DNA from 3 places in the Pseudomonas sp. Y3 TE3536 genome. Region 1 is predicted to be linked to each of the others. Evidence: predicted binding sites of a transcription regulator. Region 1 holds the regulator's gene; each other region holds the start of a gene.

Region 1 (10,467 bases):
CGAACTTGGCCGCCGCCCGGGCATGCAGGCCCAGCTTGTTGATGATGGTGATTTCGCGGGCGGGCATCGTGGGGTGGATCCTGTGGGCTAGAGGTCGCGGTGGCGGACCTGGACGTTTTTCAGGGATTGCTGCAGCAACGTGCCGAGGCGTTCGGTCAGGTACACCGACCGGTGATGGCCACCGGTGCAGCCAATGGCGATGGTGACATAGGCGCGGTTGCTGGCGGCGAAGCGGGGCAGCCATTTAAGCAGGTAGCTGGAAATGTCGTTGAACATCTCTTCGACGTCCGGCTGGGCGGCGAGGTAGTCGATTACCGGTTGTTCGAGACCAGAATGCTCACGCAGTTCGGGCTTCCAGTAGGGGTTGGGCAGGCAGCGCACGTCGAACACCAGGTCGGCATCGACCGGCATGCCACGCTTGAAGCCAAAGGATTCGACCAGGAACGCGGTGCCAGGCTCTGGCTGGTTGAGCAGGCGCAGCTTGATCGAGTCGCGCAACTGGTAAAGGTTGAGGCTGGTGGTGTCGATCTTGAGGTCGGCAAGGTCGGCGATCGGCCCCAGCATGTCGCTTTCCACGCGTATCGCTTCTGCCAGGGAACGGTCGGCATTGGTCAGCGGGTGACGCCGACGGGTCTCCGAAAAGCGCTTGAGCAGGGTGTCTTCGTCGGCATCCAGGTACAGCACATCACACTTGATATGCCGGGCTCGGGCCTCTTCGAGCAGCTCGGGGAAACGCGTCAGGTGGCTGGGCAGGTTGCGCGCGTCAATCGACACGGCGACCTTGGGCTGCAGCAACTCGGTATTGATCAAGGCATCTTCCGCAAGCTGCGGCAGCAGCCCGGCGGGAAGGTTGTCGATGCAATAGAAACCGTTGTCTTCCAGGACATCGAGGGCGGTGCTCTTGCCGGAGCCGGACCGGCCGCTGACGATGATCAGGTGCATGTTCAGTGCTCGTTCTGTACGTCCAGGACAACCTGGTACAGGGCCTCGTTACTGCTGGCGGCACGCAGACGATCACGGACCTCTTTGCGATCGAGCATGCTGGCGATCTGGCGCAGCAGTTCCAGGTGCGCATCGGTGGCAGCTTCGGGCACCAGCAGGACGAACAGCAGGTCCACAGGTGCGCCATCGATGGCGTCGTAGTCGATCGGCGCCTCCAGGTGCAGCAGTGCGCTGACCGGGGCGGTGCATCCTTCGAGTCGGCAGTGGGGGATGGCGATGCCGTTGCCGAACCCGGTCGAACCGAGTTTTTCACGGGCGACCAGTTTTTCGAAGACGTCTTGCATCTCCAGCTCTGGCACTTGTTCGGCGATGACGGTGGCGACCTTTTCGAGGGCGCGCTTCTTACTGCCGCCCGGCACGTTCACGAGGGAACGGCCGGGGGTCAGGATGGTTTCAAGTCGGATCATGGATGAGGGGGATCAGCGGGCAGCTGCACCTTGCAGCAGGCTTTGCTGTTTTTCCTTGTGTTTTTTCAGTTGGCGGTCGAGCTTGTCGGCCAAGGCGTCGATCGCTGCATACATGTCTTCGTGTTCCGCGTTGGCTACCACTTCACCGCCCGGAATCTGCAGGGTCGCTTCGACCTTCTGCTGCAGCTTCTCGACCTTCATGATGACCTGCACGTTAGTGATCTTGTCGAAGTGACTTTCCACGCGGGCGAGCTTTTCAAGCACATAATCGCGCAGCGGCTGGGTGACTTCTACATGCTGTCCACTGATATTGACTTGCATACAGCTTCTCCTTTATTGCCCGTGCATAAAGAGGCAAGTCTTGCACCTGCCCCAAAAACGCTGTGGCACATACCAGGTGCTACATCAGTCGCTTGCGCTCGCTCGACGGTGCGATGCCGAGAGACTCGCGGTACTTGGCGACGGTGCGACGGGCTACCTGGATGCCTTGTGCCTCCAGTAAACCAGCGATCTTGCTGTCACTCAATGGCTTTTTCTGATTTTCCGCCGCAACCAGTTTCTTGATGATCGCGCGGATCGCTGTGGACGAGCATTCTCCGCCTTCAGCGGTGCTGACGTGGCTTGAGAAAAAGTATTTCAGTTCGTAGATGCCGCGGGGCGTGTGCATGTATTTTTGCGTGGTAACCCGCGAAATGGTCGACTCGTGCATGCCGACAGCTTCGGCGATGTCATGCAGGACCAACGGCTTCATCGCTTCGTCGCCATGGTCGAGGAAGCCGCGCTGATGCTCGACGATCTGCGTGGCCACTTTCATCAGGGTTTCGTTGCGGCTTTGCAGGCTCTTGATGAACCAGCGCGCTTCTTGCAGCTGATTGCGCATGAAGGTGTTGTCGGCGCTGGTGTCGGCGCGGCGGACAAAGCCTGCGTACTGCGGGTTGACGCGCAGGCGCGGGATGGCTTCCTGGTTCAGCTCCACCAGCCAGCGGTCGCTGTCCTTGCGCACGATGACGTCGGGCACGACGTACTCGGGCTCGCTCGACTCGATCTGCGAGCCAGGGCGCGGGTTGAGGCTTTGCACCAGCTCGATGACCTGGCGCAGCTCGTCTTCCTTGATCTTCATGCGCCGCATCAGCTGGCTGTAGTCGCGGCTGCCCAGCAGGTCGATGAAGTCGGTGACCAGGCGTTTGGCCTCGGCCATCCACGGCGTGCTGGCCGGTAGCTGGCGCAGTTGCAGCAGCAGGCATTCGCCCAGGTTGCGTGCGGCGATGCCGGCAGGCTCGAACTGCTGAATGCGGTGCAGGACCGCTTCGACCTCGTCCAGCTCGATATCCAGTTCGGGGTCGAAACCGGCGCAGATCTCTTCGAGGGTGTCTTCGAGGTAGCCCTGGCCATTGATGCTGTCGATCAGGGTGACGGCGATCAGGCGATCGGTGTCGGACATCGGCGCCAGGTTCAACTGCCACAGCAGGTGGCTTTGCAGGCTTTCGCCGGCCGATGTGCGGGTGGTGAAGTCCCACTCGTCGTCATCGTTGCTCGGCAGGCTGCTGGCGCTGGTCTGGTAGATGTCTTCCCAGGCGGTATCGACGGGCAGCTCGTTGGGGATTCGCTCGCTCCACTCGCCGTCTTCCAGGTTTTCGGCACTGTTGGTGCTTTCCTGGAAGCTGTTGTCCTGGACTTCGGCGGCCGGTTTGTTCTCGGCGTTATCGGCCATCGGGTCGCTGTTGTCGAAGTCCTCGCCGTCTTCCTGACGTTCGAGCATCGGGTTCGATTCCAGCGCTTCCTGGATTTCCTGTTGGAGGTCCAGGGTAGAGAGCTGGAGGAGGCGGATGGCCTGTTGCAACTGAGGAGTCATCGTCAGTTGCTGGCCCATTTTTAGGACGAGCGATGGTTTCATGGCAGGGGCTTAATACCTTGTTCGCCGGCGCGCATGCGCCATCCACTACACGAGGGCGCCGGAGCGCCAAATTCAAGCAAGTTTTATGCCTTAAATTGTAGCGTTTGCCTAGAGCACCGTAACAACTTAAACCCCGACAGGGTCGATTTGCCAGTGCTCCAGGTGCGTCCCGGGGTCAGAGCCGGAACTCGTGACCCAGGTAAACCTCTTTGACCAGTTCGTTGGCCAGGATGGTCTCGGCGTCGCCTTCGGCGATCAGTCGGCCATCATTGACGATATAGGCGGTTTCGCAGATATCCAAGGTCTCACGCACGTTGTGGTCGGTAATCAGTACGCCGATCCCCTTGGCCTTGAGGTGGTGGATGATCTGCTTGATGTCACCGACGGAAATCGGGTCGACGCCCGCGAAGGGTTCGTCGAGCAGGATGAACTTCGGTGCGGTCGCCAGGGCGCGTGCGATCTCGACACGGCGGCGCTCGCCACCCGAGAGGCTCATGCCGAGGTTGTCGCGGATGTGGCTGATGTGGAACTCCTGCAGCAGGCTTTCCAGCTCCTTGCGGCGGCCGTCGCGGTCGAGCTCCTTGCGGGTCTCGAGGATCGCCATGATGTTGTCGGCCACCGACAGCTTGCGGAAGATCGAAGCTTCCTGCGGCAGGTAGCCGATGCCGGCACGCGCGCGACCGTGCATGGGCTGGTGGCTGACATCGAGGTTGTCGATCAGCACGCGCCCTTGCTCAGCCTGGACCAGGCCGACGATCATGTAGAAGCAGGTGGTCTTGCCGGCGCCGTTGGGGCCAAGCAGGCCGACGATCTGGCCGCTGTCGATCGACAGGCTGACGTCGCGCACGACTTGCCGACCCTTGTAGCTCTTGGCCAGGTGCTGGGCTTTGAGGGTTGCCATTTACTCGGCCTTCTTCTTCGGCTGGATCACCATGTCGATGCGCTGACGTGGTTGAGTCACGTTGCCACCACGACCGGCGGTCGCAACCTGGGTCTTGGTGTTGTAGACGATCTTCTCGCCTTCAGTGGTGTTGCCTTCATTCTCGACCTTGGCGCGGTCGGTGAGGATCACCGTGTCTTTCTGCGCCTGGTACTGAATGGTCACGGCCCAGCCTTTCATCTTGTCCGGCTTGGCGGTGCTCTGCTGCTGTTCGAAGTAGGCCAGGTTGCCCACCGAGGTGACCACGTCGATGTCGCCATTGGCGGCGCGGGTCATGGTCACGGTGTTGCCTTTGATCATCATCGAACCTTGGGTGATGATGACGTCACCGGTGTAGGTGGCCACGCCTTGCTTGTCGTCCAGGTGCGCGTTGTCGGCCTGGATGCGGATAGGCTGGTCACGGTCGGTCGGCAGTGCGAAGGCGCTCGCGCTTCCCAGTGCTGCGCTCAGGCTGAGCAAAAGGGGGAGGGTTTTAACGAGCCTCATACTGTCCTCTTACGTTAGAGAGCAGGTCCATCCTGCCTTCTTTCAAATACGCTTTCATTCCTTTGCCCGTGGTCGTGCCACCGGCGCCGTCGATTCTAACGGCTTGCTCGGTCTGCGCATATTGCTTCTGCGGGAATACGGTCATGCGTGAGCTGGTGATAATCGTTTCACGCTTCTTTTCGTCGGTGCGGGCAATGCGCACCTGGTCGATCAGCTCGACCTCGGTGCCGTCCGGGTTGACCTCGGCACGGACGCTTTGCACGTGCCACGGGTACTCGGTGCCGCGGTACATGTGCAGGTCTGGCGTGGTCACCAGTGTGACCTCGGTGGCTGTCAGGTGTTCGACCTTGTCGGCGGTCATTTCGTACTGCAACTTGCCGTCGGGCAGGAACTGCACGCTGTGGGCATTGATCGCGTAGTAGTCGATGGCGCTCTCGTCGACCTGGGCCGTGGGCTGGTCGAGGAAGCTCTCGGGGCTGACATTCCAGTAGCCGATCGCCGCCAGCAGGGCGCCGATGGCCACGAGCAGCACAATATTGCGGGCTTTCTTGCTGAACATGAGCAGCCTTAAAGGTAATGTGCGTTGGCAGCGTCCAGGGTGCCCTGGGCCTGCATGATCAGTTCACAAAATTCACGCGCCGCGCCTTCACCGCCGCGGGCCTGGGTCACCCCGTGCGCATGTTGGCGAACGAAGGGGGCGGCGTTGGCCACCGCCATGCCCAGGCCGACCCGGCGGATCACCGGCAGGTCGGGCAGGTCGTCGCCCAGGTAGGCGACTTGTTCATAGCTTAGGCCGAGTTCGGCGAGCAAGCCGTCGAGTACCACCAATTTGTCCTCGCGGCCCTGGTACAGGTGCGGGATGCCGAGGTTTTTCGCACGTCGCTCGACCACCGGGGTTTTGCGCCCGCTGATGATTGCCGTGGTCACGCCAGATGCCATGAGCATCTTGATGCCCTGGCCGTCGAGGGTGTTGAAGGTCTTGAACTCGCTGCCGTCTTCGAGGAAGTACAGGCGGCCGTCGGTGAGCACGCCGTCAACGTCGAACACGGCAAGCTTGATGGCCTGGCCACGTTGAATCAAATCCTGGGTCATTTACATTACTCCGGCGCGCAACAGGTCGTGCATGTTCAGGGCGCCGGTCGGGCGGTCGTCCTGGTCGACCACCACCAGCGCGTTGATCTTGTGGTCTTCCATGATTTTCAGCGCCTCGGCGGCCAGCATTTCGGCGCGGGCGGTCTTGCCATGCACGGTCATCACCTGGTCGATCAAGGTGGTGTGCATGTCGATATTGCGGTCCAGGCTGCGGCGTAGGTCGCCGTCGGTGAAGATCCCGGCCAGTTTGCCGTCCGGTTCGAGGATCACGGTCATGCCCAGGCCTTTGCGTGACATTTCCAGCAACGCGTCCTTGAGCAGGGTGCCGCGTGCCACCTGGGGCAGTTCGGCGCCTGCGTGCATCACGTTCTCGACCTTGAGCAGCAGGCGGCGGCCAAGGGCGCCACCGGGGTGCGAAAAGGCGAAGTCTTCGGCAGTGAAGCCACGGGCTTCGAGCAGGGCGATGGCCAGGGCGTCGCCCAACACCAGCGCTGCGGTGGTCGAAGAAGTGGGGGCCAGGTTCAGCGGGCAGGCCTCCTGGGTGACGCGGGCGTCGAGGTTGACCTCGGCAGCCTGGGCCAGGGGCGAATCGGCATTGCCGGTCAGGCTGATCAGCTGGATGCCGAGGCGCTTGATCAGCGGCAGCAAGGTGATGATTTCTGCAGTGCTGCCAGAATTGGACAGGGCCAGGATGACATCGTCCCGGGTGATCATGCCCATGTCGCCATGGCTGGCTTCGGCCGGGTGCACGAAGAACGCAGGCGTACCGGTGCTGGCCAGGGTGGCGGCGATCTTGTTGCCGATATGCCCCGACTTGCCCATGCCGACCACCACGACCCGGCCTTTGCTGGCCAGAATCAGCTCGCAGGCCTTGACGAAGTTGGCGTCGATACGCGGCGCCAGGCTTTCCACGGCCTCGACTTCGAGGCGCAAGGTGCGCAGGGCGGACTGGATCAGCTCACTGGATTGGCTCATGTCGTCAAACAATGCCTGATGAAAAGGCGGCGATTATAGCCGCAATGGAAGAAAGCCTCATCCTTTCGATTGCCCGGCAAATGCCATGGAAGTCTGTCGTTGTGCTGAACGACACGTTCCATGGCCTTGGGGCCGCCCTGTCAGCGGTGCTATAGTTCGCCGCTATTCGGCCTGTCAGGGGCACGTGTGCCTTCACGATGAGGGCAAGCGTCCACTAGGACGAGGCTGCACTAGCAAGGAGTCTAGATGAGTGTGGATAGCGCCTACGCGGTCGAGTTGAAGGGAGTGACCTTCAAGCGCGGTTCGCGCAGCATTTTCAGCAATGTCGACATACGCATCCCGCGCGGCAAGGTCACCGGTATCATGGGGCCATCGGGTTGCGGCAAGACCACATTGCTACGCCTGATGGGTGCGCAACTGCGTCCGTCTAGCGGCGAGGTATGGGTAGCCGGGCAGAACCTGCCGACGCTGTCGCGCAGCGACCTGTTCGACGCGCGCAAGCAGATGGGCGTGCTGTTCCAGAGTGGCGCGCTGTTCACTGACCTCGATGTATTCGAGAACGTGGCCTTCCCGCTGCGCGTGCACACCCAGCTGTCGGAAGAGATGATTCGCGACATCGTGTTGATGAAACTGCAGGCTGTCGGCCTGCGCGGTGCCATCGACCTGATGCCTGACGAACTGTCCGGTGGCATGAAGCGCCGGGTGGCGTTGGCGCGTGCGATCGCCCTGGACCCGCAGATCCTCATGTACGACGAACCGTTCGTCGGCCAGGACCCGATCGCCATGGGGGTACTGGTGCGCCTGATCCGCCTGCTCAACGATGCCTTGGGCATCACCAGCATCGTGGTTTCCCACGACCTGGCCGAAACCGCCAGTATTGCCGACTACATCTACGTGGTAGGGGATGGCCAGGTGCTGGGGCAGGGCACGCCCGACGAGCTGATGGGCTCGGACAACCCGCGTATTCGCCAGTTCATGAAAGGCGATCCGGATGGCCCGGTACCCTTCCACTTTCCCGCGCCTGATTACCGCGCCGACCTGCTGGGGGCGCGTTGATGCGCAGAAAATCCTTACTCGAACGTGTTCGCCTGTTCGGTCGCTCGGCGATCGACGTGCTGGCCGTGCTCGGGCGTTCCTGTCTGTTTCTGTTCCATGCGCTGATCGGGCGTGGCGGTATTGGCGGTGGCTTCCAGCTGCTGACCAAGCAGCTGTACTCGGTGGGCGTGCTGTCGCTGGCGATCATCGTCGTGTCCGGTGTGTTCATCGGCATGGTGCTGGCGCTGCAGGGGTACAGCATCCTGACCAAGTACGGCTCTGAACAGGCGGTCGGGCAGATGGTGGCCCTGACCCTGCTGCGTGAGCTCGGGCCGGTGGTGACCGCACTGTTGTTCGCCGGCCGCGCAGGTTCTGCGCTGACCGCCGAAATTGGCAACATGAAGTCCACCGAGCAGCTGTCGAGCCTGGAAATGATCGGCGTCGACCCGCTCAAGTACATCGTTGCGCCACGCCTATGGGCCGGTTTCATCTCGCTGCCGCTGCTGGCGCTGATCTTCAGCGTGGTCGGCATCTGGGGTGGGTCGTGGGTCGCCGTGGATTGGCTGGGCGTCTACGAGGGCTCGTTCTGGGCCAACATGCAGAACAGTGTTTCCTTCACCGACGACGTGCTGAACGGCTTGATCAAGAGCCTGGTGTTCGCCTTCGTCACCACCTGGATCGCCGTATTCCAGGGGTACGACTGTGAGCCCACCTCAGAAGGGATCAGCCGTGCCACCACCAAGACCGTGGTCTATGCCTCGTTGGCTGTCCTGGGTCTGGACTTTATTCTGACCGCCTTGATGTTTGGAGATTTCTGATGCAAAACCGCACCCTGGAAATCGGTGTCGGCCTGTTCCTCCTGGCCGGGATCCTGGCGCTGCTGCTGCTGGCCCTGCGAGTCAGCGGGCTGTCGGCCAGCCCGAGCAGCGATACCTATAAAGTTTATGCGTACTTCGACAATATCGCCGGTTTGACGGTCAGAGCTAAAGTGACCATGGCCGGTGTGACGATCGGCAAGGTCACCGCCATCGATCTGGACCGTGATTCCTACACCGGTCGGGTGACGTTGCAGCTGGACAAGACCGTCGACAACCTGCCGACCGACTCCACTGCTTCGATCCTGACCGCCGGGTTGCTGGGCGAGAAGTACATCGGCATCAGCGTGGGCGGCGAAGACGACGTGCTCAAGGATGGCGCGACCATCCACGACACCCAGTCGGCACTGGTGCTGGAAGATCTGATTGGCAAGTTCCTGCTCAACTCCGTTGGCAAGGAACCGAAAGAAGCGCAACCGGCTAATTAAGGAGTTTCCATGATTTCGATCCTGCGACGTGGCCTGCTGGTCCTGCTGGCGGCCTTCCCTTTGCTGACCGTGGCGGCGCAGACGCCTCACGATGTGGTGCAAGGCACGACCAACGAATTGCTTGGCGACCTCAAGGCCAACAAGGATCAGTACAAGTCCAACCCCAACGCCTTCTACGATGCGCTCAACCGCATCCTTGGCCCGGTGGTGGACGCTGACGGCATTTCCCGCAGCATCATGACCGTGAAGTATTCGCGCAAGGCCACGCCTGAGCAGATGCAGCGCTTCCAGGAGAACTTCAAGCGCAGCCTGATGCAGTTCTATGGCAACGCCCTGCTGGAATACAACAACCAGGGCATCGTCGTTGACCCGGCCAAGGCTGATGACGGCAAGCGTGCCAGCGTCGGCATGAAGGTGACCGGCAACAACGGCGCCGTGTACCCGGTGCAGTACACCCTGGAAAACATTGCCGGCGAGTGGAAGGTGCGTAACGTCATCGTCAACGGCATCAACATCGGCAAACTGTTCCGCGACCAGTTCGCCGATGCCATGCAGCGCAACGGCAACAACCTGGACAAGACCATCGACGGTTGGGCCGGTGAAGTGGCCAAGGCCAAGGAAACCGCCGATAAGTCGCCCGAGAAGGCAGTGCAATGAGTGAGGCTGGCGTAAGCATGGCCGAGCCGGGCGTACTGCGTTTGACCGGCGTGCTGGACTATCGCAGCGGCCCGGCCTTGCGCAAGCAAGGCAAGGCATTGATCGACGCCTCGCGCGAGCCGCACATGGTGCTGGATTGCTCGGCCGTGGCGAAATCGTCCAGCGTCGGCCTGTCGCTGCTGCTGGCGTTTATCCGCGATGCCCAGGCGGCCGGCAAGGCCTTCGAAGTACGCGGTATGCCCGACGACATGCGGGAAATTGCCGGGGTCTATGACCTCGATGAAGTGCTGGCTACTTGATGGCAATACACTGAAGAATGGCCCCTCGGTCAGCGCACGCCCTCAGTGGGCTTCGCAGGCGAGGGGCTTTTTTGTATGATGGCCGACCCGTGCGCATCGGGCGCCGATTGAGGTTGAGCATGCAGGCCGTAGAAGTTAAAAGCTTCCTTGAAGAAAAATTGCCGGGATCCCGGGTCGAAGTTGAAGGCGAAGGCTGCAACTTCCAATTGAACGTGATCAGCGACGAGTTGGCTGGCCTGAGCCCGGTCAAGCGTCAGCAGGCGATCTATGCTCACCTTAATCCCTGGATCGCCAATGGCAGCATCCATGCGGTAACCATGAAATTTTTCAGCAGCGCAGCCTGGGCTGAGCGCACCTGAGCCAACTTGGCGGCGAGA
Region 2 (10,467 bases), 330 kb from region 1:
TGTGCACCAAAGGCCTGACCGCGCACATACCGCTGAGCGCGGCCGGGCGCATGGAAGACGCCTACCTGCGCCAGCAGCGCAGCCAGCAACCGGCGCGCACAGGCCTGGACCAGGCCATCGCCCAGGCCGCCGAGCGCCTGCGCGGCATCATCGACCAGCACGGCCCCGATGCCGTGGCCTTGTATGTGTCGGGGCAGATGTCGCTGGAGGCGCAGTACCTGGCCAACAAACTGGCCAAGGGTTTTATCCGCACCCGCCATATCGAGTCCAACTCACGGCTGTGCATGGCCAGCGCTGGCAGCGGCTACAAGCTGTCATTGGGCGCCGATGGCCCGCCCGGCAGCTACCAGGACTTCGAGCACGCGGAGGTGTTTCTGGTGATCGGCGCCAACATGGCCGACTGTCACCCAATCCTGTTCCTGCGCCTGCTCGACCGGCTGAAAGCCGGCGCCAGGCTGATCGTCGTCGACCCCCGGCGCACGGCCACCGCAGACAAGGCCGACCTGTTCTTGCAGGTACGCCCGGGCACCGACATGGCCCTGCTCAATGGCTTGCTGCACCTGCTGCACCAGAACGGCCATACAAACGCTGACTTCATCGCCCGTCACACCGAGGGCTGGGAAGACCTGCCTGCATTCCTGGAGGACTACAGCCCCGCCCGCGTCGCCGCCATCACCGGCCTGAGCGAAGCCGACATCCGCACCGCCGCCGAATGGCTCGGCGGTGCCAAGGACTGGATGAGCTGCTGGACCATGGGCCTTAACCAGAGCATCCATGGCACCTGGCACAGCAACGCGATCTGCAACCTGCACCTGGCCACCGGCGCCATTTGCCGCCCTGGCAGCGGGCCGTTCTCCCTCACCGGGCAACCGAATGCCATGGGCGGCCGCGAGATGGGCTACATGGGGCCGGGCCTGCCGGGGCAGCGATCGGCGTTGGTGGCGGCCGACCGCGCCTTTGTCGAAAACCAGTGGCAGCTGGCCCCAGGCAGCCTGCGCAGCGAAGGCGGCGAGGGCACCGTGGCGCTGTTCGAGCAGATGAAGCGCGGCGAGGTAAAGGCGTGCTGGATCATCTGCAGCAACCCGGTGGCCAGCGTCGCCAACCGTCAGCAGGTGATCGACGGCCTGCGCCAGGCTGAACTGGTGATCACCCAGGATGCGTTTCTCGACACCGAGACCAACCGCTACGCCGACATCCTGTTGCCGGCCGCGCTGTGGGCCGAAGGCGAGGGCGTGATGATCAACAGTGAACGCAACCTGACCTTGATGCCCCGCGCCGTGGCACCCCCAGGCCAAAGCCTGCCGGACTGGCAGATCATCGCCCGCATCGCCTGCGCCATGGGCTATGCCGATGCCTTCGACTACCCCAATGCCGAAGCGGTGTACGAAGAAATTCGCCGTTTCCACAACCCGGCAACCGGCTACGACCTGCGCGGTATCGGTTACACCGACCTGCGCGCGCAGCCGCGCCAGTGGCCCTGCGCGCCAGGGCATGTGGCCCCGCGCAGCCCGCTGCGTTACCAGAACGACGGCAGCAGCCAGCCGCTGTTGCTCGACGCCCAGGGCAAGCGCCCGGCGCTGGCGTTTCCGACGGCCAGTGGCAAAGCGCGCTTCTTCGCCCGCCCTTGGCTGCCTGCGCCCGAGCTGCCCGACACGGACTACCCAATGGTGCTCAACACCGGCCGCGTGCAGCACCAATGGCACACCTTGACCAAGACCGGCAAGGTGCCTGCGCTGAACAAACTCGAGCCCGGCCCCTTTGTCGAGCTGCACCCTGACGATGCCGCGCGCCTGGGTATTCGCGACAAGGACCAGGTGGCCGTCCGCTCGCGGCGGGGGCAGGCGCTGTTGCCGGCACGGGTCAGTGATCGGGTCATGCCGGGCAACTGTTTCGCCCCCTTCCACTGGAACGATGTGATGGGCGAGCAGCTGGCGATCAATGCCGTGACCTGCGATGCCGTCGACCCGCTGTCGCTGCAGCCGGCCTTCAAACACTGCGCCGTGGCCCTGCAGCGGGTTGCCGGCGAACGTATCGACGCCGTTGACCTGAGCGCCGCCACTGCCATCCCGGAGCCTGCCCGCATGCCGACCGCCACCCTGTCCCGTCTGCTTGGCCTGGACACCTTGCCAGCCCCGGTGCTGGCCGAGGAGGAGCGTCATTACTTGCAGGGCTTTTTGCTCGGCCTGGACCAGGCCCGCGCTGAAGGTGTGCCCAGCCTGCCGACCAGTGCGCCGCTGGCCGCAAGCCGGCGGCTGTTCGTCGATGGGCTATTGGCGGGGTTGTTCGCCCAGCCTTCGATACTGCCCAGCTCGGCGCTTGCGGCGCCCCTGCATCAGGTGCTGTGGGCCTCGCAAACCGGTAACGGTGAGGCACTGGCCGAACGCTGTGCCGAACGCCTGCGTGGCGCCGGCCTCGCTGTGCAGCTCAGTTGCATGGCAGCGGTCAGCCCGCAGCAGTTGCACGGCGCGGCCAGTGTCGTACTGATCGCCAGTACCTTCGGCGATGGCGATGCGCCCGACAGTGCGACGGCGTTCTGGCAAGCCCTGCAAGGCGAGGAGGGCGCCCATTGTGCCGACGTGCCTTACGCCGTGTTGGCCTTGGGTGACTCCAGTTACGACCAGTTTTGTGGGTTTGGCCGCAAGCTCGATCAGCGCCTGGCCGAGCTGGGCGGGCGAAGGTTGTTGCCACGGGTAGACTGCGAGCCGGACTTCGATGAGGCATTCGCCACCTGGCTCGACGCCTTGTCATCACAGTTGGGCAGCGCCGCCGCGCCCCAGGCAAGCAGCGCACCCGCGCCCGTGGAGGCCTACAGCAAGCAGCAACCCTGGTCGGCCACCTTGCTGGAAAACCGCGTGCTCAACGCCCCAGGTGCCAGCAAGGAGACGCGCCAACTGGTGTTCGACCTGTCGGGCAGCACGTTTACCTACCAGCCGGGCGATGCCTTGGGCGTATGGCCGCGCAATTGCCCGGCGTTGGTCGAGGAGTTGCTGGCACTGATGCGCCTCGATGGCCAGGCCCTGGTTGAGATCAAAGGCCAGCCTGCGCTGCCGCTGGCCGTTGCCATGCAAGCCCACCTGGAAATCGCCAAGGTCACCCCTGCGCAGTTACAGGTGTTCAGCCAGACGGCGGCGGACCTGCGCCGGCTGCTTCAGCCTGAGCACAAGGCCGAGCTGCAGAGCTGGTTGTGGGGGCGGCAGTTGGCAGACGTACTGCGCGAGTTCCCGCAAGACCTGCCATTGGCCACCTGGCTTGACCTGCTCAAGCCGTTGCAGCCGCGCTTGTACTCGATCAGTTCCAGCCCGTTGGCGCACCCCGGCCAGGTTCACCTGACGGTCTCGACGGTGCGTTACGGGCAGCGCAAAGGGGCCTGCTCGACCTTTCTGGCCGACCGTGCGCAAGGCATCAAGGTGGCGATCTTCCCGCAGGCATCGAAGCATTTTCGCCTGCCAGAGGACGACAGTGTGCCGGTGATCATGGTCGGCCCAGGCACGGGTATCGCGCCGTTTCGGGCGTTTCTGGAAGAACGCGAAGCGCGTGGGGCCAGTGGGCAGAACTGGCTGTTCTTCGGTGAGCAGTCTGCCGCCAGTGACTTCTATTACCAAGCGCAGTTGCAAGCTTGGCAGGCGACCGGCCATGTGCGCCTGGATACCGCTTTCTCGCGCGACCAGCCCGAGAAAATCTATGTGCAGCAGCGCATGCACGAGCAGGGCGCTGACCTCTGGCGGTGGCTGGAGGCGGGCGCGTGCTTCTATGTGTGCGGCGATGCCCAGCGCATGGCCAAGGATGTGGACAGCGCCTTGCGCGCGATCGTCGCGCAGCATGGCGGTATGAGCGAGGCTGCGGCGGATGCGTATGTAGAGGCATTGAGCAAGGCCAAGCGCTATCGGCGCGATGTGTATTGAGTGCACCGGGATGGGGAGGGGTGCACCTTGGCTGTGCGGTTTGGGGTGCCTGTACCGGCCTCTTCGCAGCACAAGGCTGCTCCTACCGGTTCTGCACACTCCCTGTAGGAGCAGCCTTGTGCTGCGAAGAGGCCCACAGGGCAGTATTTGGCACACTCCCTGCTTTATCAGCTTCACAACACGCCCCACTGATCAACGGCGATCAACCAGGGGCACACCCTGATGAGTACAGGCAAAGGCGCCTGGAGCTTCGGCTCCAGGCGTTTTTTTTTGATCGAGGATCGGCTATGAAGGCAACAGCGAACGGCGGACAACGCGAGAAACTGGTCATTGTCGGCAACGGCATGGTCGGCCACCACTGCGTCGAGCAACTGATCGAGCGGGGCGCCTTGGAGCGGTTCGAGGTGCGGGTGTTCGGCGAAGAACGCCAACGTGCCTACGACCGTGTGCACCTGTCCGAGTACTTCGGCGGCAGCTGTGCCGAAACCCTGGCCCTGTGCGAGCAAGGCTTCTATACCCGCCAAGGCGTGCACCTGCACCTGGGCGAGCCTGTGCTGGAGATCGACCGCGCGCGCTGCGAAGTGGTCACCGGCGAAGGCCGCTATGGCTACGACCAGTTGATCCTGGCCACCGGCTCATACCCCTTCGTACCCCCGATCGAAGGCTCCAGCGGCAATGCCCGCCTGGTCTACCGTACCCTCGACGACCTCGACGCCATCCGCGCCGCCGCCCAGGGTGCCCGCCGAGGGGTGGTGGTCGGCGGGGGCTTGTTGGGCCTTGAAGCAGCCAATGCGCTGAAGTCGCTCGGCCTGGAAGCCCATGTGGTGGAGTTCGCCCCTCGGCTGATGCCGGTGCAGTTGGACGGCGAGGGCGGCGCGGCGCTCAAGGCGCAGATCGAGGCCTTGGGCGTGGGCGTGCACCTGTCCCGCGCCACCCAGTCGATCAGCGCCGGTGAGGCGTATCGCTACCGCATGAACTTCGACGGCGGCGACCACCTGGAAACCGACCTGATCGTGTTCTCTGCCGGTATCCGCCCGCAGGATGCCCTAGGGCGCGCGTGCGGGCTGGAGATTGCCGCCCGTGGCGGGGTGGTGATCGACAATCACTGCCGCACCCATGACGCCCGCATCTTCGCCATCGGCGAGTGCGCTTCATGGAATGGCAGCGTGTTCGGCTTGGTCGCGCCGGGCTACAGCATGGCGCGCAACCTGGCGGCGCTGCTGGTGGGCGATGACGCGGTGCCGTTCACCGGCGCCGACATGTCGACCAAGCTCAAGCTGCTGGGCGTGGATGTCGGCTCGATCGGCGATGCCCATGGCGCTACGCCGGGCTCACGCAGCTACCGCTTCATCGACGAAGCCAATGCGGCCTATCGCCGGCTGGTGGTGGATGCCAGTGGCAAGCATGTGCTCGGCGCGGTGCTGGTCGGTGACAACAGCTACTACGACACTCTGCTGCAGTACGCGCAAAACGGCATCGCCCTGCCTGCCGACCCGGCCGCCCTGATTTTGCCGCAAACAGGCGGCGCGCCGGCCTTGGGCGCCGATGCGCTGCCCGACAGCGCGACCATCTGCTCGTGCCACAACGTCAGCAAGGGCGCAGTCTGCGCCGCTATCGACAGCGGCTGCAGCGACCTCGCTGCGGTCAAGGGCTGCACCAAAGCGGCCAGCGGTTGCGGCGGCTGCGCGGCCCTGCTCAAGCAGGTGTTCGAGCACGAACTGACCGCTCGCGGCGTGACCGTCGACAAAAGCCTGTGCGAACACTTTGCCTACACCCGTCAGGAGCTTTACGGGCTGGTGCGGGTTGGCGGCATCCGCACCTTCAATGACCTGCTCGCGCGCCATGGCAAAGGCCATGTCGGTTGCGATATCTGCAAGCCGGCGGTGGGCAATATCCTCGCCTCGTGCTGGAACCAGCCGATCATGGACCCGGCGCTGGTACCGCTGCAGGACACCAACGACACCTTCATGGCCAACATGCAGAAAAACGGTACCTACTCGGTGGTGCCGCGCATCCCTGGGGGCGAAATCACCCCCGACAAGCTGATCGTGATCGGCCAAGTGGCAAAAAAGTACGACCTTTACACCAAGATCACCGGTGGCCAACGCATCGACCTGTTCGGCGCCCAGCTGCACGAGTTGCCGCTGATCTGGGGCGAGTTGATCGAAGCCGGTTTCGAGACGGGCCATGCCTACGGCAAGTCGACCCGCACGGTGAAGTCGTGCGTGGGCAGCACCTGGTGCCGTTACGGTGTGCAGGACAGCGTCGCCATGGCCCTGCGCCTGGAAGACCGCTACAAGGGCCTGCGCAGCCCGCACAAGCTCAAGTTCGCGGTGTCTGGCTGCACCCGCGAGTGCGCCGAGGCGCAGAGCAAGGACATCGGCGTGATCGCCACCGACAAGGGCTGGAACCTGTACGTGTGCGGCAACGGCGGCATGCGCCCGCGCCACGCCGAGCTGTTTGCCACCGACCTGGACGACGAGACCCTGGTACGCCTGATCGACCGTGTGCTGATGTTCTACATCCGCACTGCCGACAAACTGCAGCGCACCTCGGTCTGGCGCGAAAGCCTGGAGGGCGGGCTGGACTACCTCAAGCAGGTGATCCTCGACGACAGCCTGGGCCTGGCCGCCGAGCTTGAGGCGCAGATGCAGCATGTGGTCGACCACTATGAATGCGAATGGGCCAATGCCCTCAACGACCCGGAGAAGCTCAAGCGCTTCCGCACCTTCGTCAACGACCACCGCGCCGACCCGGACGTGCACTTCGTCCGCGAGCGCGATCAGCGCCGCCCAGCGGCGCCGCTGCACTTGATCCCCACTGCCGAGGAGGCTGTCTGATGAACCTGTCCAATACTGCTGTAGCCCACCAGACGAACTGGCAGACAGTCTGCCAAGCGCGCGACCTGGTAGCCGATTCCGGCGTGGTGGTGTGGCACGAGGGGGCCCAGGTGGCGCTGTTTTACTTGCCGGGTCAGGAACAGCCACTGTACGCGCTGGACAACCGCGACCCGCGCTCGGGTGCCAACATCATTGGCCGTGGGTTGGTGGGGAGCTTGCAGGGTGAGTTGGTGGTGGCGGCGCCGCTGTACAAACAGCATTTCAGCCTGCACAGCGGGGAATGCCTGGAAGATGCCGGGCAGCGGCTGCGGGTGTGGCCGGTGCGGCTGAACGGGGAGGCTGTGGAAGTGGCGGTGGGCTGATCTGCATCGTGCAACTGTACCGGCCCTCGCGGGCAAGTCGGACCGCGAAGGGGCCGGTACAGGCCGCTTAGATAACCAACCCCTGTGGGGTACGCCCGGCAAACACATCCACCAGGCTTGCCACCACCATTTCGCCCATGCGCGTGCGGGTCTGCACGGTGGCGCTGGCTCGGTGCGGCTGCAGCACCACATCCTCGCGCTCGAACAACGCCTCGGGCACCCGAGGTTCATCGGCAAACACATCCAGCGCCGCCCCGGCGATCTCACCCGCTTCAAGTGCCGCGATCAACGCGGGCTCGTCCACCAACTTGCCACGGGCGATATTGATCAGGTAGCCGTCTGGGCCAAGCGCCTGCAGCACCTTGCGCCCCACCAACGCCTCGCCCTGGTCGGCGGCCGCCGCCAGAATCAGCGCATCGCTGTCTTTGGCCAATTGCTGCAAGTTCGACTCGAAGCCATAAGGCACGTCCTGTGGCTGCAGGTCGGTGTAGCGAATCGGGCAGCCAAACGCCGCCGCCCGCTGGGCCACCGCGCGGCCGACGCGGCCCATGCCGACGATACCCACACGCATGCCCGACACCTGCCGCGCCAACGGCAATGGCGCCAGCGGTGTGGCGCTGGTGGCCCAGTGGCCGGCGCGGACGAACCGGTCACCGCTGCACAGCCCTCGGCACACGCCAATCAGCAAGCCGATCGCGAGGTCGGCGACATCCTCGGTCAGCGCGCCGAGGGTTGCAGTCACCTGGATACCCCGATCACGCGCATAGGCCAGGTCGATGGCATCGGTGCCAACGCCATTCACCGCGATCACTTCCAGCTTGGGCAGGCGCGCCATCAGCGCTTGGCTGATACCGGTATGGCCGCCGGTGACCACGGCGCGGATGTTGTTGCCATGCGCGCTGACATAGGCGTCCTTGTCGGCTTGCTCGTAGTACCGGTGCACGGTGAACAGCGCTTCCAGGCGCTCGCGGACTTCTGGGATGAGGATCGGGCTCAGTTGCAGGACTTCAGGTTTCATCGGTCACTCCTTAAAGGCAAGGTGTCAGCCACGGCCGACGAAGGGCATGTTGCTGGCCATCACGGTCATGTTGAGCACGTTGGCGTCCAACGGCAGGGCGGCGATGTAGCGCACGGCATCGGCCACATGGCGCACGTCGAGCATCGGCTCGGCGGCAATCTCGCCATTGGCCTGGCGCACACCGCGGGTCATGCGTTCGGACAGTTCGGTCAGGGCGTTGCCGATGTCCACCTGGCTGCACACGATGTTGTAGGGGCGGCCGTCCAGGGCCAGGGCTTTGGTCAGGCCCAGCACCGCGTGCTTGCTGGCGGTGTAGGGCGCAGTGAAGGGGCGTGGGGTATGCGCCGAAATCGAACCGTTGTTGACGATTCGCCCGCCCTGCGGCTGCTGCCTGCGCATCAGGCCAAAGGCCGCACGGGCGCAGAGGAACACGCCGTCGACATTGGTGGCGATGACATTGCGCCAGTTCTCCAGCGGCAGTTCGTCGATGGGCACGGCAGGCGCGTTGACCCCGGCATTATTGAAGATCAGGTCGAGGCGGCCATGCACCTCCTCGATGGTGGCGAACAGCTGGGCGACGCTCTGTTCGTCGCGCACATCGGTGGGCACCGCAAGGGCCTCGCCACCGGCTGCACGGGCCTGTTCTGCCAACGCCTGCAAGGGTTCGGCACGCCGACCGGCGAGGACCAGGCTGAAGCCATCAGCCAGCAGCCCCAGGGCGACGGCGCGGCCAATGCCGCTGCCGGCACCGGTGACCAAGGCGATTTTCTTGTTGTGAGTTTGGCTCATCTGTTTGCTCCAGAAATTCAGGCGGCGTGGGCGGTGTGGCGTGCGGGACGAGGGCCAACGCGCAGTTGCAACTCGCCGATGCCGTCGATGCCGGCATGGATCACATCGCCAGGGTTGAGCGGGGCCACGCCAGGCGGGCTGCCGGTCATGATCAGGTCACCGGGGCGCAGCGGCAGTTGCCGGGACAGGCGGCTGATGACCTCGGCCAATGGCCAGGTCTGCTGGCTCAGCCGGGCGCGCTGGCGCTCCTCGCCGTTGACTTTCAGCCACAGCGCAGCGTCCAGTGGCCAGCCCAGTTCGCTGGCCGGCACCAGGGCAGTCATCGGCGCCGAGGCTTCGAATACCTTGGCGCCCTCCCAGGGCAGCCCTTCGCTTTTGGCCTGGCGCTGGCGATCGCGCAGGGTCAGGTCCAGGCCAGCGGCAAAGCCATAGACGTGCTCCAGAGCGTGCTCCGGGCTGATGTCGGCACCGCCTTTGCTGATTGCCACCACCCACTCGATTTCATGGCAAAACTCTTCAGTCTGCGGCGGGAAGGGCAGTTCGCCCTGTGCCTCGACCACGTTGCTGGCCGGCTTCATGAAAAAGACCGGCTCACGGGGCGCTGGGTCGGTGGCCTGCGGCCAGGGGTAGTTGCGGCCCAGGCAGAACACGCGGCCAACCGGGAAGCGCGCGTCGCTGCCTTGGATGGGCAGGCTGACGATGGCTGGCGGGTCGAACAGGTAAGTCATGGGTCAATCCTCTGTGCTGGAGTGGCCAGCCTAGCCAGCGGCTGGCGGGCAAAGTTGGACGATAAAAGGCACGGTTTGGATAAAAACGGGGATCTGCGGTGGTGCTTCCGGCACTCACCGTGCCTGCTTATGCCGCGGTTTTGAGCTCGATCCGGTACAGCTTGCCGAGCAACAGCGAGTAGGACAGGGTGCCCATCAACGCCACCCCGCCGATAAACCAGAACGCCAAGGCGAACGAGCCACTGGCCTGCACGATCGCGCCAATCACGATCGGGGTGACGATGCCGCCAATGTTCGCGGCCAGGCTGGTGACCCCACCGGTCAGCCCGATCAGTTGCTTGGGTGCCACTTCCGAAACCGCTGCCCACGACGAAGAGGCGATGCCCTGGGCAAAGAACGCCAGCGTCAGCACGGCGATACACAGCACGTTGGAGTCGGTGAAGTTGACCAGCACGATCGACATGCCCAGCATCGACCCCACCACCAGCGGCAGCTTGCGTGCAAAGGACAGCGAGTAGCCCCGGCGGATCAGCAGGTCGGAAACGATCCCTGCCAGCAAGATGCCGACTGTGGCGCCAATGAACGGCATCACCGCGAAGATGCCGACTTTGATCAGCGTCAGCTGGCGCTCTTCGATCAGGTAGGTGGGGAACCAGGTGAGGAAGAAGTACAGCGCTGAGGTGCTGGCGAACTTGCCCAGGCAGATGGCCCACACCTGGCGGTAGCGGAACAGTTCGGCGACCTGGCGCCAGTCGAAACGGGTGCGTTCCTGGCTGCTTCTGACCAGCCCGCCGCCGTCCTCGATGTAGGCCAGTTCTTCCTTGCTGA
Region 3 (10,467 bases), 2.8 Mb from region 1:
TCAGCGGCTTTGTCACCCCTACGCCTCGCCCAACAATGCCTGTTGGTCCGAGGACAACCGTGCCGCAGGGCTGCGCATCCCGGCCAGTGCGCCGGTGGCCCGGCGTGTCGAGAACCGCCTACCGGGCGCCGACGCCAACCCCTACCTGGCCATCGCCGCCAGCCTGGCGGCCGGGCTGCATGGCATCGAGCAACGCCTGCAGCCGACCCCGGCGATTCAGGGTGAGTTCGCTGTGCCAGAGCACCTGAGCCTGCCATGCACGCTGCACGCGGCACTCGAACGGCTCAAGCGCAGTGCACTGGCGCGGGAACTGTTCGGGGCTGAGTTCATCGAAGGCTACGTCGCCACCAAGACCCTGGAGCTGAGCGATTTCTTCGACGAGATCACACCCTGGGAGCGGCGTGTGCTGGCAGCACAGGCCTGATCGCGACACAACCACTACTGGACGCGTCCCCCGTTGGCTATTTCGCCGGCAGGGGACTGCGCCGCGGCAAAATTGCTTTTATGCTAGCCAGCAAGCCAACGCCACCTGACCAGGGAGCCCGACGGGACGTATGCGAAACATCTGGAAGCCGTTTCAGTCGCTGTATTTCGCTGCCTTGATGATGCTTATCGGCTCGGGCTTGCTCAGTACCTACCTGGCACTGCGCCTGGCAGCCGATCATGTCGACAGCTTATGGGTCGGTGCGTTGATGGCCGCCAACTACTTTGGCCTGGCCGTGGGCGGCAAGGTCGGCCACCGGCTGATCGGCCGGGTAGGGCACATCCGCGCGTATGCGACCTGCGCCGGCATCGTCTGTGCGGCGGTGCTGGGCCATGGCATGACCAACTGGCTACCGGCCTGGGTCGGGCTGCGGATGGTGGTCGGCTTGGGGATGATGTGCCAGTACATGGTCATCGAGAGCTGGCTCAACGAACAAGCCGACGCCAAGCACCGGGGTGCAGTGTTCAGTGGCTACATGATCGCCTCGTACCTCGGGTTGGTACTCGGCCAACTGATCCTGGTGGTGCACCCTGAACTCGGCCCTGAGCTGCTGATGCTGGTTGCCATGTGCTTTGCCCTGTGCCTGGTGCCGGTGGCAATGACCCGGCGCATCCACCCGGCGCCTTTGCGGCCGGCGCCGATGGAGCCGAAATTTTTCATCAAGCGCGTGCCGCAGTCACTCAGTACGGTGCTGGGCTCGGGCTTGATCGTCGGCTCGTTCTACGGCCTGGCGCCGCTGTACGCCTCCAGCCAGGGGTTGAGCACGGAGCAGATCGGTCTGTTCATGGGTAGCTGCATCTTTGCCGGGCTGGTAGTGCAGTGGCCATTGGGCTGGCTGTCTGACCGCTACGACCGCGCGGTGCTGATCCGCAGTGCCGCGGTGGGGCTGGCGCTGGCCTCTGCGCCCTTGGCGATCTTGCCCAGCGTGCCGTTGGAGCTGCTGTTCGGCATCGGCTTTGTCATCTCGTTGCTGCAGTTTTGCCTGTATCCGTTGGCGGTGGCGTTTTCCAATGACCATGTGGAGAGCGAGCGCCGCGTCTCGCTGACGGCCATGCTATTGGTCACCTATGGTGTCGGCGCCTGTATTGGGCCGCTGGCTGCTGGGGTACTGATGAAGGTATTGGGCGCGCAGATGCTCTATGCCTTCTTCGTGTTCTTCGCGCTGGTGCTGGTGTGGCGCATTCGGCCGAAAGCGGTCACCGGGCTGCACCAGGTGCAGGACGCTCCCTTGGGCCACGTGGCGATGCCGGCGGCTGGTTCGCCGTTGTCGGCGGCGCTCGACCCGCGGGTCGATGAGCAGACTGTGCAGGATGTGATGCAGACGCCGGTGGCGGCCGAGGATACCGAAGAAGAGCAGGCGGCGAGTGAGCGAGGGGTCAAGCCTGAGGTCGAGGTCGACAGGTCGGTGTGATGCGGTGTGGGCACCGATGAAGGGGCGCTGCTCGCTTCATCGGTGGGCCACGCGGTGGTTATTCAACTTTGATGTCGTGCAGGTGGAATCTCAGTATGTCGCCCGCTTTGTTGCCAGCGTGCAGGAACCAGTGGCGTAGGGGTGGCCTATTTCTCGAATACCTGGATTCAATTTGCGCGACTCTGTAGCCATCGTTGTTGCGCAGGTAGAACTCGACGTTCTCGGCGCTCTCCAGGTCGCCATCCCATGCGCCGAGCAGCTCCATTTTCCACATGTCCTGCAGGGCCGGCAGCCGGGCCAGTAGGCTGGGTGGGAAGATGCAGTTGGAAAGATCATCCCCCCACGCATACCCATACAAGCCCAGCCAGCCGTTTGAGTTCTGCTCAAGCCGGCCGCTGAGAAACTTCGGGCCAGTCGCGCAGTTGATCCTGTAATAGAGACGGTCCTTCGTTGCCTCGATGAACGTGAAGGTGAATTCGATCGGCTTGAAGCTGACGGAGTCGCCTCGCTTGTCATCGGTGCACAGCCAGCCGTCCTGGTCGGCGGAAAAAAACGGATGGGCCCATAAAGGCGTATCGACCACCCCGACCTGGCCGTATTGGCAATGCAACGCGGCTGTGAATGTTGAACGAATCATAGTGTCCGGCTCCTGGAGGCGCCTGAAGTCGGCGCGGCGCAAGCCACACTATGCAGTCGGTCAAATAACGGTAACAGGGAATCCCTTCTGGCTACAGCGATGGGGCCGCGCAGCAGCCCCTTCGGCTTTCGCTGAAAGCCAGGCAGGCGGATCAGTAATCGTCTTTATCGAACCGTCGCGCTTCGCGCTGTAGCTGGTAGACGAAACTCTCGATCTTGCGCTGCGCCTGGCCGTTGAGGTTATGGAAGCGCACGCCCGCGAAGGTGGTGTTGATACGTTCCTCGAAGTGCAGGTGGCGCAGTTCGACCATGGTGTCGACCAGGCCCAGCGGGTTGCCAGCCTTGAAGCGCTCGTACACCTGACCCAGTTGCAGGCGATCCTCGACGTTGCCGTCGAAACGCAATTTGCAGCCGGTGGCGGAGATGTCCAGCAGCTTGCCGCGCAGGGCGCCGTTGCCTTTGAGGTGGGTGCCGTCGAGGATGATGTCGACCAGTTGCGACAGCTTCAGCGCAGCCCGGAATGCACTGCGGCGCTGGTGGTAGGTCATTTCTTCAGGCATCGCGCCGCGGTAGCAGCGGTGGCCATCGACTTCACTGATGGTGAGCGGGGCATTGCATTCCCAGGCGATGCGCACGCCATCGTGGAAGCCCTCGACGCGGAACGGTTCGCCGTTCTCGATGAATTTTTCCCCGTCGCGGGGGATCATCTCGTCCAGTGCCAGGGTATTGCTGTCGCGATCGACATGCACCACGTAGCTCTGGAAGCGCTGGCTGCGATCAGGGAAGGTGATGATCAGGGGGTCATGGCTTTCCTGCAGCTGTCGCAGGTTGGCCGCGATCTCCAAAGGCGTACTGAGCACCTTTGGCGGCTGCGGGGCATCGGCTTCATTGAACACGGCTAATCACTCTCCAGGCAAAAACGACACACGCAAGTAACGGCATTTTGCCAGTATGTGACGTGGCTTGATAGAAGTATCACACTTGGCTGAGGGCGCGCGGCTTGGCCAGCAGCGAGGTGCTGCCGCGGCTGTCGTAGAGCGACGGAGAATCGCCACCCATGAGGATTCTGACCTGATTGTTGGTGATGTGTTGCTGCACCTGGATGATCCGGCCGTTGGTCTCGTTGACCTGCTGGCAGGTGTCCATCAGTTGCGAGAGCATGTCCAGCCGTTGCAGCATCGCGTCGCCATGCTGTGACTGCGCGGCCACTGCCTGCACACCGGCGCGGTCGGCGCTGAGGCCGAGGCTGGTGAGCAAGTGGCTGCGCCGCTGCCCATGCTGCTCGAGCAAGATGATCAATGACTGCTTGCGGGCCAGGATCTGTTCCAGCAGCGCCATGTCGCGGCCATGCAGGGCAATCGCTTCTTTTTGAAGAAGGTCGAGCAGTTCCTGCATCGGGGCGATGTCATCTTCGATCAGTTGCAGCAAGGTGGTGTCGTGCATGGCTAACTCTTGGCTTTAGTAAGCGTCCGTGAAGTCAGCGCGCCGAACGGTCAGCGCTGGGCTTCGAAATCGAGCAGTTTGCTGGCAACCCGGCCGGCATCGACCTGGTAGCTGCCATCGGCGATGGCCTGTTTCAACTGGGCCACGCGGGCGCTGTTGACGACGGGCTGGTCGCGCAGCGTATCGCTGACCTTCTGCAACTGCTGTGCCTCTTGGCTGAGGTGTACTGCCTCTCCGCTGGCGCTGGTGCCTTTTGGCGCTTCCGGGCTGGCAGCGGCCTTTTCGGCGCTGCCAGCCGCAGCATTGCCGCGAACGCCGCCCGTGACGGACGGAGAGTTATTCAAACGACTGAAGTCGATGACCATGATCAGAAACCCCTGGGTATTTGGACGCTTGCCTTGTTTTCGGCCAACCCGAAAGAAACTTTAGGCCCAATTGCGTAGCCGCCTGTCAGCAAGCCCGCGAACCCGTTTTCTGACACAGTTTAGGAAAAGCGGTTCCACACCGCCAGTACAATGCCGCTACATTGTCACCTCGACCTGGCCGGGGCCGGTCACCCTGGCCTTGATCACCCGTTTGGAATTCAGGTTGCGCACCCGGATCTGTTCGCTCAGGCCGCCCTTGCTCAACGCTTCGCCGGGCATGCGCACGCTCAGGCTGCCGCTGCGGGCAATGATCACCACCTGGTCGCCCTTGCGCACCACCTCCGCTTGCTCAAGGTGCTGTGGGGTAAGGACCTGGTCGATGACCGTGGGGCGTAGCATCTTCATGCCCACCGCCTGGTCCAGCTCGCTGAGAAAACCTTGGCCGAGGGTGCCGACATCGCGCTCGCGCAGCGCCACGTCGCCTTCGCCTACCACGTTGTCCCGCTTGAGCGGGCGGGTGACCACCACCACGTCGCGGAACAGCCGCACCGTTGCCGGCACGAACACGGTCCACGGTGCGGCGCTGTCGCAGCGGACCCGCACCGTGACCCGGCCCAGTGGCTGCGCGGGGCTTTCCAGCGACGCGTCCAGCGGCTGGCTGCACAACGGCATGCGCAAGCGCGGGTCAAGGGTGCTGACCTGGATCTCGTAACGGCCGGCGGTCTGGGTGCTGGCCAGATAATCTTCTACGGTGAATTCAAGAAACCCTTGGGTGACACCGATAAGCTGTTCAGGCAAGGTAAAAGCGTCCGCCAGCGTGCGAACGCCGGGCGCCAGCAGGCACAGCGTGGCCAGCGAGCCAGTCAGCAGGTGCGTCAATCGTCGGAAAAATGTCGTTTTCGTGTACATGGCGCTCAAAAAAGCAAAGCCCGTGCCGACTCGGTACCTGAATTGCAACGAAAGGCTGAAACGTTAAGGAGTCTGGCATGGCGGGTGTTATGGATTCGGTCAACCAGCGCACTCAGCTGGTGGGGCAGAATCGCCTGGAATTGTTGCTGTTCCGCCTCAATGGCGGTCAGCTCTATGGCATCAACGTGTTCAAGGTCAGAGAGGTGCTGCAGTGCCCGGCGCTGACCTTGCTGCCCAAGTCACACCCGGTGGTGCGCGGCGTGGCCAACATTCGTGGGGCGACCATCCCGATCCTCGACCTGTCGATGGCCACCGGGTTGGCGCCGCTGCAGGAAGACACGCGCAACAGTTTTGTGATCATCACCGAATACAACACCAAGACCCAGGGCTTCCTGGTGCACTCGGTCGAGCGCATCGTCAACATGAACTGGGAAGAAATCCACCCGCCACCCAAGGGCACCGGCCGCGACCATTACCTGACAGCTGTCACCCGTGTGGACAACCGCATGGTCGAGATCATCGACGTGGAGAAGGTGTTGGCCGAAGTGGCGCCGTCGTCCGAACAGGTGTCTGCGGGGGTGGTCGATGCCGAGGTGCAGGACAAGGCCGTACTGCTGCGGGTGCTGACCGTCGACGATTCGTCGGTGGCGCGCAAGCAGGTCAGCCGCTGCCTGCAAACCGTCGGTGTCGAGGTGGTGGCGCTCAACGACGGCCGCCAGGCGCTCAATTACCTGCGCCAGCTGGTGGAGGAGGGCAAGCGGCCGGAAGAAGAGTTCCTGATGATGATCTCGGACATTGAAATGCCAGAAATGGACGGCTATACGCTCACCGCAGAGATCCGCAGCGATCCGCGCATGCAAAAATTGCACATCGTCCTGCATACTTCGCTCTCCGGGGTATTCAACCAGGCGATGGTCAAAAAAGTCGGCGCCGATGATTTCCTGGCCAAGTTCAAGCCGGACGACCTGGCCCAGCGCGTGGTCGACCGGATCAAGGCAACGCATTGAAGCAGCCGGGAGCCCGCTCCCGGCACCAGCGATTGAAAAGAGGCGGCAAGAGTGTCTACGGGTAATTTGGATTTCGAACAGTTCCGGGTCTTCCTGGAGAAAGCCTGTGGCATCCTGCTGGGCGAGAATAAGCAGTACCTGGTCTCCAGCCGTCTCAACAAGCTGATGGAGCAACAGGGCATCAAGAGCCTGGGCGAGCTGGTGCAGCGCATCCAGGCCCAACCGCGCAGCGGTTTGCGCGAACAGGTGGTCGACGCGATGACGACCAACGAAACCCTGTGGTTCCGCGATAGCTATCCCTTCGAGGTGTTGAAGAACAAGGTTATCCCCGAGTTCATCAAGAACAACCCAGGCCAGCGCCTGCGCATGTGGTCGGCGGCGTGCTCGTCGGGGCAGGAGCCTTACTCGATCTCGATGGCCATCGACGAGTTCGAGCGCAGCAACCTGGGCCAATTGAAGATGGGCGCGCAGATTGTCGCCACCGACCTGTCCGGGACCATGCTGAACAACTGCAAGACCGGTGAATACGACAGCCTGGCCATCGCCCGCGGCCTGTCGCAAGAGCGCCTGCAGCGCTACTTCGACCCCAAAGGGCCGGGGCGCTGGGCGGTCAAGCCGGCCATTCGCAGCCGCGTCGAGTTCCGCTCGTTCAACCTGCTCGACAGCTACGCGAGCCTGGGCAAGTTCGACATCGTGTTCTGCCGCAACGTGCTGATCTACTTTTCGGCCCAGGTGAAGAAGGACATCTTGCTGCGCATCCACAGCACGCTCAAGCCTGGCGGGTACCTGTTCCTGGGCGCCTCGGAGGCGCTGAACGGGTTGCCGGACCATTACCAGATGGTGCAGTGCAGCCCCGGGATCATCTACCAGGCCAAGTAAAGCCAGACGCGATTCCTGTAGGAGCAGCCTTGCGCTGCGAAGAGGCCGGTGTAGGAGCAGCCTTGTGCTGCGAAGAGGCCGGTGTAGGAGCAGCCTTGTGCTGCGAAGAGGTCGGTGTAGGAGCAGCCTTGTGCTGCGAAGAGGCCGGTGCAAGTGCAGTAAATCTACTGTGGCTTCACCGGCCTCTTCGCAGCACAAGGCTGCTCCTACACGGGCCTGGATTCGGCCGTGATGGTCTGACGTCAATATTTTGTTTTGCCGCTTTTGCCGCCCGGCGATTGCCGCTTTTCCCTCCCCAAGCGGAAGCACTTTGCCGCTTTTCTGGCATTCCGCCTGCCAGCATCCCCCTTGCAACCCCGTGTTTCCGGCCTTTAAGCCGGTTGGCACAGCCCTTGCTATACCTTGACCAACGACACTCCGGTCAACCTCCGAAGGTTTCCCCGACATGAGCATCAGTTTCGACAAGGCGCTTGGCATTCACGAAAAGGCCCTGGGCTTCCGCGCCCAGCGCGCTGAAGTGCTGGCCAACAACATCGCCAACGCCGACACGCCCAACTACAAGGCGCGTGACATGGACTTCTCTTCGGTGCTCGCCGCCGAGAGTGAAAAACAGCAAAGCGGCCGCTTCGCCCTGGACCGGACCAACAGCCGGCACATCGAGGCCGACGGCCTGGCCCTCAGCGACGAGGCGCTCAAGTACCGCACGCCGTTGCAGCCGTCGATCGACCAGAACACCGTGGATGCCCAGATCGAGCAATCGAACTACGCGGAAAACGCCATCGGTTTCCAGGCCAGCTTCACCTTGCTCAACAGTAAATTCAAAGGGCTGGTTTCGGCCCTGCGCGGAGAGTAACCATGTCCCTTTCCAGTGTTTTCAACATTGCCGGCAGCGGCATGAGCGCGCAGAACACCCGCCTCAACACCGTGGCCTCGAACATCGCCAACGCCGAGACCGTGTCGTCGAGCATCGACCAGACCTACCGTGCCCGCCACCCGGTGTTCGCCACCACCTTCCAGAACGCACAGGGCGGCGCCAGCCAGTCGCTGTTCGAGGACCAAGGCGAAGCGGGGCAGGGCGTGCAGGTCAAAGGCATCGTCGAAGACCAGAGCAATCTGGAGGCGCGCTACGAGCCTAACCACCCAGCGGCGAACAAGGACGGCTACGTCTACTACCCGAACGTCAACGTGGTTGAAGAGATGGCTGACATGATCTCTGCCAGCCGTGCGTTCCAGACCAACGCCGAACTGATGAACACCGCCAAAAGCATGATGCAGAAAGTCTTGACCTTGGGTCAGTGATAGGAAGCCGACATGACCACGACCAATTCCACCAGTGACGTCGGCAGCGCGTACCTGACCTCGCTGCAAAAGCAGACCAGCAAGACCGACAGCAGCACCGGCGCTGCCGGCAGTGCGCTGGGCAAGGATGCGTTCCTGCAGTTGCTGGTAACGCAGATGAAAAACCAGAACCCGCTCGACCCGCAGGAAAACGGCGAGTTCGTTGCGCAGCTGGCGCAGTTCAGCAGCCTTGAAAGCATGCAGACGCTGAACGACACGGTGAACTACATCGCCGGTTCGTTCCAGTCTTCGCAGGCGTTGCAGGCCTCGTCGCTGGTTGGGCGCAATGTGATCGTCCAGACCGACAAGGCCTTGGTCGACACCAGCAAAGAGATGAAAGGGTCGGTCAACCTGACCTCGTCGAGTACCGCCACGTCTGTCGGCATTTATGACAAAGACGACAAGCTGGTGCGCACCCTGGACCTGGGCTCCAAGGCCGCCGGCAAGGCCGACTTCACCTGGGATGGCCTGGACGACGACGGCGAGGCGTTGGAGGCGGGTACCTACACCTTCAAGGCCACCGCCAGCATCGATGGCACTTCTACGGCCATGACCACCAACCTGCCGGCCACGGTCACCAGCGTGACCATGGGTACCAACGGCGCTGAAATGACGCTCAACCTCGCCGGGCTGGGCAGCGTCGCGCTGTCCAAAGTTCAAACCATTGGCATCTAGGGCCTAAGTTAACGACAGGAGTAGCACATGTCTTTCAATACCGGCCTTAGCGGCCTCAATGCAGCAAACAAGGCCCTGAACGTCACTGGCAACAACATTGCCAACGTCGCCACTACCGGCTTCAAAGCCTCGCGCGCCGAGTTCGCGGATCAGTACTCCAACTCCATTCGCGGCACCAGCGGCGGCAAGACGGTCGTCGGCACTGGCGTGAGAACCGCTTCGGTGTCGCAGATGTTCACGCCGGGTAACATCAACGGTACCGGCCAAGCCCTGGACATGGCGATCGACGGCAACGGCTTCTTCGCCTTGAATGACAATGGCTCGAAGATCTACACCCGTGCCGGCATGTTCTACAGCGACAAGGAAGGCAATGTCATCAACTCGTCGGGCGCCAAGCTGCAAGGTTATGGGGTTGATGGCAATGGCAATGTCGTCCCGGGCGCGCTGACCGACTTGAAGATCGACACGTCCAACCTGACGCCCAACCCTACCGGGCGCATCACTGAGACGCTCAACCTCAAGTCCAGCGATACCGCCCCGGCCGAGTCGCCGTTCGACCCGGGTAACGTCAAGACCTACAACTACACCTTCAACACCGATGTGTATGACAGCCAGGGCAACCTGCACCAGATGAACCAGTACTTCATGAAGGATGCGGGTACTAACTCCTGGACCATGTACACCACCATCGACGGCCGCAACCCAGCCGACCCGACGTCGACTACCCCGCTGGCAAACACACTGCCATTCAAGAGTGACGGCACCTTGGACACGGCGCTCATGAACGAGGGTGCAGTGGCAGGTGGGCTCACCATCAACGCCGACAAGACCTTCAACCTGGACGGCTGGGTGCCGGCGCAGAAGACGGTTGCAGGTGTGTGGGCCGCCAACGGCGCCAACGCGCATGCCTCTGGGGTCAAGCTGGACATGATCGCCACCACGCAATACAACGCCGCGTCCGCCACGACCGCCAAGAGCGGTGATGGCTTTGCGACGGGTGAGTTGTCTGGCCTGAGCATCGATGCCAGCGGCAACATGTTCGCCAACTTCACCAACGGTGAGAACAAGGTCATCGGCCAGGTCGCACTGGTCAACTTCGCCAACCTCCAAGGCCTGACGCCGGTGGGCGGCACTGCCTGGAAAGAGTCCTACACATCGGGCGTGCCTGTTGTCGGCCAACCGGATACCGGGACGCTGGGGCAGATCACCGGCGGCGCGCTGGAAGACTCGAACGTCGACCTGACCGGCGAGCTGGTCAACCTGATCAAGGCGCAGAGCAACTACCAGGCAAACGCCAAGACCATTTCCACTGAAAGCACC

What was found. Region 1 encodes sigma-54, which starts transcription at its own class of promoters, with help from an activator protein. Its sites were predicted from a motif close to ANTGGCATNNANNTTGCTNT; they were not measured.
Region 2: a site for sigma-54 is predicted at 4,049-4,068, ahead of nirB (nitrite reductase large subunit NirB). Genes of this name have one in related genera too.
Region 3: a site for sigma-54 is predicted at 7,514-7,533, ahead of flgB (flagellar basal body rod protein FlgB). Genes of this name have one in related genera too.

Annotation. Positions count from the first base shown of each region.
Region 1 is NZ_JBRJHU010000001.1:867,312-877,778, reverse strand. It holds gene AB7M33_RS03965 (HPr family phosphocarrier protein) at 1-67, opposite strand, end outside; gene rapZ (RNase adapter RapZ) at 88-942, opposite strand; gene ptsN (PTS IIA-like nitrogen regulatory protein PtsN) at 945-1,409, opposite strand; gene hpf (ribosome hibernation-promoting factor, HPF/YfiA family) at 1,422-1,730, opposite strand; gene AB7M33_RS03945 (RNA polymerase factor sigma-54) at 1,810-3,303, opposite strand; gene lptB (LPS export ABC transporter ATP-binding protein) at 3,479-4,204, opposite strand; gene lptA (lipopolysaccharide transport periplasmic protein LptA) at 4,205-4,729, opposite strand; gene lptC (LPS export ABC transporter periplasmic protein LptC) at 4,716-5,288, opposite strand; gene AB7M33_RS03925 (KdsC family phosphatase) at 5,297-5,821, opposite strand; gene AB7M33_RS03920 (KpsF/GutQ family sugar-phosphate isomerase) at 5,822-6,796, opposite strand; gene AB7M33_RS03915 (ATP-binding cassette domain-containing protein) at 7,043-7,852, shown strand; gene mlaE (lipid asymmetry maintenance ABC transporter permease subunit MlaE) at 7,852-8,649, shown strand; gene mlaD (outer membrane lipid asymmetry maintenance protein MlaD) at 8,649-9,134, shown strand; gene AB7M33_RS03900 (MlaC/ttg2D family ABC transporter substrate-binding protein) at 9,144-9,791, shown strand; gene AB7M33_RS03895 (STAS domain-containing protein) at 9,788-10,090, shown strand; gene AB7M33_RS03890 (BolA family protein) at 10,210-10,449, shown strand.
Region 2 is NZ_JBRJHU010000001.1:542,220-552,686, reverse strand. It holds gene AB7M33_RS02420 (molybdopterin-dependent oxidoreductase) at 1-3,902, shown strand, start outside; gene nirB (nitrite reductase large subunit NirB) at 4,190-6,742, shown strand; gene nirD (nitrite reductase small subunit NirD) at 6,742-7,104, shown strand; gene AB7M33_RS02405 (2-hydroxyacid dehydrogenase) at 7,172-8,122, opposite strand; gene AB7M33_RS02400 (SDR family oxidoreductase) at 8,147-8,911, opposite strand; gene AB7M33_RS02395 (fumarylacetoacetate hydrolase family protein) at 8,929-9,639, opposite strand; gene AB7M33_RS02390 (MFS transporter) at 9,767-10,467, opposite strand, start outside.
Region 3 is NZ_JBRJHU010000001.1:3,625,619-3,636,085, forward strand. It holds gene AB7M33_RS16355 (glutamine synthetase family protein) at 1-424, shown strand, start outside; gene AB7M33_RS16360 (MFS transporter) at 555-1,895, shown strand; gene AB7M33_RS16365 (hypothetical protein) at 1,954-2,532, opposite strand; gene AB7M33_RS16370 (flagellar brake protein) at 2,684-3,427, opposite strand; gene AB7M33_RS16375 (flagella synthesis protein FlgN) at 3,507-3,974, opposite strand; gene flgM (flagellar biosynthesis anti-sigma factor FlgM) at 4,025-4,339, opposite strand; gene flgA (flagellar basal body P-ring formation chaperone FlgA) at 4,496-5,248, opposite strand; gene AB7M33_RS16390 (chemotaxis protein CheV) at 5,326-6,255, shown strand; gene cheR (protein-glutamate O-methyltransferase CheR) at 6,307-7,134, shown strand; gene flgB (flagellar basal body rod protein FlgB) at 7,580-7,987, shown strand; gene flgC (flagellar basal body rod protein FlgC) at 7,990-8,433, shown strand; gene flgD (flagellar hook assembly protein FlgD) at 8,446-9,147, shown strand; gene flgE (flagellar hook protein FlgE) at 9,175-10,467, shown strand, end outside.